Regions from separate parts of the Herbaspirillum sp. FG34 genome, predicted to be linked through region 2. Evidence: predicted binding sites of a transcription regulator. Region 2 holds the regulator's gene; the other holds the start of a gene.

Region 1 (3,393 bases), on a different contig from region 2:
AAAATTGGGCTGAAAAACTTGCGTGCGAACTTGCGCAGTTAATTGGACTGCCGCACGCTTACTATGAGTTGGCCAGATGGCGAGATCGAGAAGGTGTAGTGTCCCCGTCGCTCGTGCGAAAGAATGAGCGGTTGATCCACGGTAACGAATTGCTTGCTCGGATTAGAACGGGGGATGATGATAATTTGCGCTACTATGAGCAGAGAAGTCACACCGCAGCTAGCGTGGTCGGTTTCTTGCGGGCTGCTAGCAGCGCTGGAATGATCCTCCCTCCAGAAGGATTTCAGTGCGACGATAGAATCACCAATGCATTAGATGTCTTTACAGGATATTTAATGTTTGACGCTTGGATTGCAAATCAGGATCGTCACTCCGAGAATTGGGCAATCATTCGAACACAGGAGAATGATTTGTTCCTTTGCCCATCTTACGATCACGGGTCAAGTCTCGCAAGAAACGAGAGTGATGCTCGTCGGTTTAATATGATGACCACCAAGGATCGCGGCGCCAGCTTAGAGCGATATGTTGAGAAAGCCCGCTCTGCATTATTTCCTGCCGAATCTGATGGCCGAAAATCGCTTTCGACGATGGAAGCGTTTCTTTTTGCATATAGGCAGCGTCTTGTCGCAGGTAAAGCCTGGCTGGGCCGCTTGGAAAATGTATCCGACCAGCATATCGAGGACGTCGTAGATTTGATTCCGGATGACTATATATCTGATACTGCTAAGAAATTCACAACCAAATTGCTACAATTAAATCGCAGAAGACTTTTAGCAGCATCTTTATAAATGAAATCATTATTTGTTGCTTGGCAGCAACCAAAATCTAGGGAATGGATTCCCGTCGCCCGTCTCGATAGGATCGACAATATTTTTCGCTTCTCGTATACCCGAGGGGTATTGAGAGCGCGGGAATTCGAGCCATTCGGTAAGATGGACAAGATTGAATCTGTCTACGAGTCCGACAAGCTGTTTCCACTTTTTTCCAACAGGCTCTTGAGCCGCTCGCGTCCTGAGTACGAAGACTATTTAAAATGGCTGGGACTCGAATCCCTACCTGATGATCCCATGACAATTCTTGCTTTGACTGGGGGTATTCGCGGGACTGATGCAATTGAATTATTCCCTTTGCCAGACGTAACAGGGGCAAAGCAATACCGAGTCGATTTCTTCGTGCGCGGTCTGCCTTATCTGGACAAAGGTACCATTGATCAAATTCAGAAGCTGGAAGAGGGCAGCCAGCTGTACTTGATGCGGGACTGTCAAAATGAAAATGACTCTCTTGCGCTAGCGTTGCGGACCGGCGCGCCAGCAATTTTCGTTGGGTACTGTCCCAAATATTATGTCAACGATCTTAATGTTGCTTTGTCAGCGAATGGCGATCTCGTAAAGGTGTCAGTTTGTCGCGTCAATGCTGACGCTCCGCTAAATATGCGTCTTTTATGTTCTGTAAAGGCGCAGCTGCCTGTTAGCCATCAACCCTTCGGGAACAACGAAGACTTTCAACCGGTTCCGGGCTCGACTTTAATTAACTGGGATAACATTTCTCTGTCGGTTTAAATACAGGAAACCGGACTTGGCGAGAACCTAACTGCCTGCCTTAAAACCGGCGCTTAGTGCGTCGAAATGCGTCAGATTTGACGCCCACCGGATGGGTCCCTGGACCAGGCAGGGCGAGCTGCGGCGCCTGATGCAAATTTGAATCAAAACCGCCCTATGTAGCGGCCAGGCGCGGGGTGGGGGCAACCGCGCGCGCAGGGCCGGGAAAGTGATTTATACTGTATTCATATACAGTATTATTGAAAAAACACCATCCCTGGTTGTCAATATGTCACGCCTCACCTATCCCGCGCCGATCCCGCCAGGGAGCCCCGTTCAGCCCGTGCCGGCGACCCAGTTCGCCGGCGGCCCGCTGGCCCTGCACATCACGCATAAGCTCCACGCCGGCTTCCCCAGCCCCGCTGCCGACTACACCGCCGATCCGCTGGACCTGAATCAATACCTCGTAGATCGCGTCGCCTGCACCTTCCTCTTCGATGTGGCCGGCTGGAGCATGAGCGGTGCGCACATCGTCGAGGGCGACAAGGTGGTGGTGGACCGTTCCATTTCGCCCCAGCCTGGCCACGTCGTGGTGGCCATCGTCAATGGCGAATTCACCATCAAGCGCCTGCGCCTGGTCAACGGCGCCTACGAGCTCCACCCCGAGAACCCGGATTTCCGCCCGATCCGCTTCGGCGATGGCGAGCTGCTGGAGGTCTTCGGCGTGGTGGTGGGCGTGGCCAGGAAGATGCTGTGAGCACCCAGTCGCCCGGCCCGGCCGGTTTCGCCCTGGTCGACGTCAATAACTTCTACGTCTCCTGCGAGCGGGTCTTCGATCCCAAGCTGCGCGCGCGGCCGGTGGTGGTACTGTCCAACAACGACGGCTGCGCCGTGGCGCGCTCGAACGAGGCCAAGGCGCTGGGCATCAAGATGGCCGCGCCCTGGTTCATGATGCAGGACCTGGCCCGCCAGCACGGCATCGTGGCCCTGTCCTCCAACTACACCCTCTATGCGGACATGAGCAATCGTGTCACCGACGTGCTGCGCCAGTACAGCCCGCGCCTGGAGGTCTACTCCATCGATGAGAGCTTCCTCGCCCTGGACGGTCTGGCCGGCCTCTGGCCGAGCATGAGCGACATGGGCCAGGCCGTCCGCCACCAGGTCCTGAGCTGGGTCGGCGTGCCCGTCTGCGTCGGCATCGGTGCCACCAAGACGCTGGCCAAGCTGGCCAACCACATCGCGAAGAAGCAGCCGCAGTTCGCCGGCGTGTGCGACCTGTCCAGCCTGCCGCCGGCCGAGGTCGACCAGTTGCTGGCGAAGATTGAAGTGGGCGATGTCTGGGGCGTGGGCCGACGCATCACCGAGCAGCTTGCTCGCCTGCGCATCCGCACCGCGCAGGAGCTGCGCAATGCGCCCCTGAAGGCCATCCGCCAGCACTTCGGCGTGGTGATGGAGCGCACCTGCACCGAGCTGCGCGGTGTCTCCTGCCTCGCCTTGGAGGACGTCGCACCGCCGCGCCAGCAGATCGTCTCGTCGCGCTCCTATGGCGAGCGCGTGTCGGGCCTGCGCGAGATCGAGGAGTCCGTCAGCACCTACGCCGCCCGCGCCGCCGAGAAGCTGCGCGCGCAGGGCTCCACCTGCGGTGCCGTGCATGTCTTCGTGGAGACCGATCGCTTCAAGCTGGACGAACCGCAATACAACAACGGCCGCACCGTGCCCCTGCCCGAGCCGACCGACGATCTGCGGGTGATCGTCAAGGCGGCGATGTGGGGTCTGCGCCGGATCTACCGGCCGAGTTCCTCTACAAGAAGGCCGGCATCATGCTGATGGACCTGGCCGAGGGCCAGGCGCGGCA
Region 2 (3,393 bases):
TCAACTTGTAGACATGGGCGCGCTCGCGCGTGATCAGACGGCTTTCGTGGCAGGCCCAGCCTTCCTTGAGTTCGCCGTGCAGCAACAGGCTCAAGGCCAGGTTGTGTTGCGCCGTCGGATAGTTGGGGCGCAGCGTCAATGCCTTGCGGAAGTTGGCTACGGCCTCATGGGTGTCGCCGTGATCATGCAGGACCGCGCCCATGTTGTTGTAAGTCAGCGCCTGCCTGGGATCCAGTTCGAGGGCCTTGTTGAAGAGCTGCATGGCATCCTCGAAGCGGTCCTGGGTCGCAAAGAGGCTGGAAGCAAGGCGGATGTAGCTGTTGGGATCCCTGGGGGCAATCTCGATGATGCGTTGCAGGTGCTCGTGCGCTTCGCTGATTTTCTCCAGTTTCAGATAGGCATCGGCGATCTTGATCTGGGCATAGGTGTCTTGAGGGTCGAGCAGGATGGCCGTCTTGAGCGATTCCAGTGCTTCCTTGTACATCTCCATGCCGTAAAACGCCTCGCCCAAGGCGGTATGTCCGGGTGCGAAACTGATGTCCAGTTCCAGCGATTTGAGAATCGTGGCCACCGCCTCCTGGTAGCGTTTGGCCTCGACCAGGGCGCGACCGAGGTGGGACAGGGGGCCGGGAGCATCCGGCTCCCGTTTGACTGCGTCCTCGAAGTAGGCAATGGAGGCTTCCGGGTCATTCTTTTCGTGCAGCGCATTGGCCAGGCCGATGCGTGCTGCCCGGTTTTCCCGGTCTAGCGAAATGGCCTGCTCGTACAGCTTGATGGCCTCGTCCACCCGGTCCTGTGCCAGCACGGCGGCGGCCAGGTTGCTGAGGTATTCGGCATTGGCGGGATCGGCCGCAAAGGCCTTGCGCAAATAGTGCTCAGCCTCCGGGTGCAGTCCCTCCTGGGTGGCGATCAGGCCGCGCGCGTGATTGGCGAAAACCAGTTCCGGGTCGCGTTTGAGAACGGCCACGCAGATGGCCTTGGCTTGTTCGGTCTGGCGACTGTCCAGCAGATCGAGACTCTTGCGGACATCCAGCAGATCCTGCAGGTTGGCCTTGGCGGCGGCCGGGGCCGGAACGGGTTTGCCGTGCTTGTTGCTGCTCTTGCGCGTCGACATCGAAAGGGGTCCTCTTGGTTGGGCGCATCGCTGGCGCCGGACATAGCTATCCAGCAGGCATGATATGCGCAACCCGTCACTTGCGAAGAGCTGAATAGAAAGCAAAAAACCTCCGTTTTAGGCGGAGGTTGATGCAGCAAGAGACGGCGCGCAGCCTGCTGGAGCGGCTTGCGGCCTGCTCGCCTGGTGCGGGGCGGTGGGCTGCCCCGGGGATCAGTTCCAGCTGCGCAGCAATCCGACGGCCAGTCCTTCGAGGGCGAACTGGTCTTCTTCCGGCTTGACGATGATGGGTTCGAATTCCGGATTCTCGGGGAAGAGGGTGATGACGCTGCCGGTCTTCTGATAGCGCTTGACCGTGACTTCATCGGCCAGGCGGGCCACCACGATCTGGCCGTTGCGCGCCTGATCGGCGCGGCGCACTGCCAGCAGATCGCCGTCGAGGATGCCGGCGTCGCGCATGGACATGCCGCGCACCTTGAGCAGGTAATCCGGCTTGGCCGGGAACATGGCCGGGTCGACCTGGTAGGTCTTTTCCACATGTTCCTGGGCGAGGATGGGCGAACCCGCCGCCACCCGTCCGATCAGTGGCAGGCTCAGCTGCATCAGCGCCGGATGGGGCAGGGCCATTTGTCGCGCTGCCACGGATCCTGGGAGCGCGCCGGACTCGCGCAGGCGGATGCCGCGCGAGGTGCCGGGAGAAATCTCGATGGCCCCCTTGCGGGCCAGGGCCTGCAGATGCTCTTCGGCCGCATTGGCGGAGCGAAAGCCCAATTCGGCGGCGATCTCTGCGCGCGTGGGAGGGAAGCCGGTGTTCTCGATGGCGTTCTTGATCAGGTTCAGGATCTGTTCCTGGCGCGCAGTCAGTTTGAGCATGGGGGTGGCCTTTCTCGGAGGGAAGGCTGTCTGGATGAACAGTCTGTATTTTTATACAGGTACAATCCTTGTGTCAACGGCAACATGCACTTTGCGAGGCGGAAAAGGCAATCTTTCTCCTGCATATATATAGGCAGACACATGAGATTTGATGCCGCCAAGTCGGAAAGTGTGGCGCGCTGACCGCTCGATCTCACCGCCGGGGCGGCGTTTGTGGGCTCAGACATTGCCCTGGTGGGCGAAAGCTAGTATGATCTCGGGTTTTCCTCTTCCCACACCCGTCTTGACGCCGGGGTGGGCGTCTTCAATAAGTCCATAAGGAGTCTACATGCGTCATTATGAAATCGTATTTATCGTCCACCCGGACCAAAGCGAGCAAGTGCCGGCGATGATCGAGCGTTACAAGGGCATCGTCACCACCCGCGGCGGCAAGGTCCACCGTGTCGAAGATTGGGGCCGTCGTCAACTGGCCTACCAGATCCAGAAGCTGGCCAAGGCTCACTACGTCTGCCTGAACATCGAAGTCGACAGCGAAACGCTGGCTGAAATCGAAACCGGCTTCAAGTTCAACGACGCCGTCCTGCGCCACCTGACCGTCAAGATGAAGAAGGCCGAAACCGGTCCTTCCCCCATCCTGAAGGCAGTGCAGAAGGAAGACGCGGCCAAGAGCCGTACCGAAGCACCGGCAGCTTAAGCGCTGCGAACATCGCGGAGAGTGAACCAGTTTCAAGTCATCGCCAGCCTGGCAGAACGTGATGTTTTACGTTACACGCCGGCCGGTATCCCGATTGTCACTGCCAGGTTGCAGCATCAGTCGGAACAGATGGAAGCTGGCATGCAGCGTCAGGTCGAATTCGAGATCGCAGCGCTGGCAGCAGGGGAAATCTCCGGTGCCCTCAACAAGGCGGCACTGGGGGAAGTCTTCCGGTTCACCGGCTTTCTGGCCCGCAGGAATCGCAACAGCAAGAGTGTCGTGTTTCATATCGTTGATTTTGGCCCGGTCGCGTCGGATTGAAGACGCAAGGTAGCCAAACAGACCTTACCCAATTTTTAGATACAGGAGCCAACCATGGCATTCGGTAAAAAGTTCGATAAAAGCAAGCTGAAAAACAAGCGTCAACAGCAAAACCCGCTGTTCAAGCGCAAGAAATTCTGCCGTTTCACCGCCGCTGGCGTTGAACAGGTCGATTACAAGGACGTGGACACCCTGAAGGACTTCGTCCAGGAAAACGGCAAGATCATGCCGGCACGCCTGACCGGTACCAAGGCCCACTACCAGCGTCAAGTTGACACCGCCATCAAGCGCGCGCGTTACCTGGCCCTGCTGCCGTACACCGATCTGCACAACGCCTAATCAGCGTCGAGAAATAGGAGAAAAACATGCAAGTCATTCTGTTGGAAAAAAT

What was found. The regulator LexA, encoded in region 2, represses DNA repair genes until DNA is damaged. The targets are predictions, from matches to a motif close to ACTGTATNNNNATACAGT.
Region 1: the regulator LexA is predicted to act here: its motif matches at 1,777-1,794, upstream of ACODSZ_RS15770 (LexA family protein).

Annotation. Positions count from the first base shown of each region.
Region 1 covers NZ_JBMDJS010000012.1:62,854-66,246, reverse strand. The annotation lists gene ACODSZ_RS15780 (HipA domain-containing protein) at 1-788, shown strand, start outside; gene ACODSZ_RS15775 (HIRAN domain-containing protein) at 789-1,559, shown strand; gene ACODSZ_RS15770 (LexA family protein) at 1,828-2,295, shown strand; gene ACODSZ_RS15765 (Y-family DNA polymerase) at 2,292-3,365, shown strand; gene ACODSZ_RS15760 (DUF4113 domain-containing protein) at 3,359-3,393, shown strand, end outside.
Region 2 covers NZ_JBMDJS010000004.1:285,312-288,704, reverse strand. The annotation lists gene ACODSZ_RS07460 (tetratricopeptide repeat protein) at 1-1,114, opposite strand, end outside; gene lexA (transcriptional repressor LexA) at 1,328-1,987, opposite strand; gene rpsF (30S ribosomal protein S6) at 2,316-2,681, shown strand; gene priB (primosomal replication protein N) at 2,703-3,002, shown strand; gene rpsR (30S ribosomal protein S18) at 3,057-3,341, shown strand; gene rplI (50S ribosomal protein L9) at 3,368-3,393, shown strand, end outside.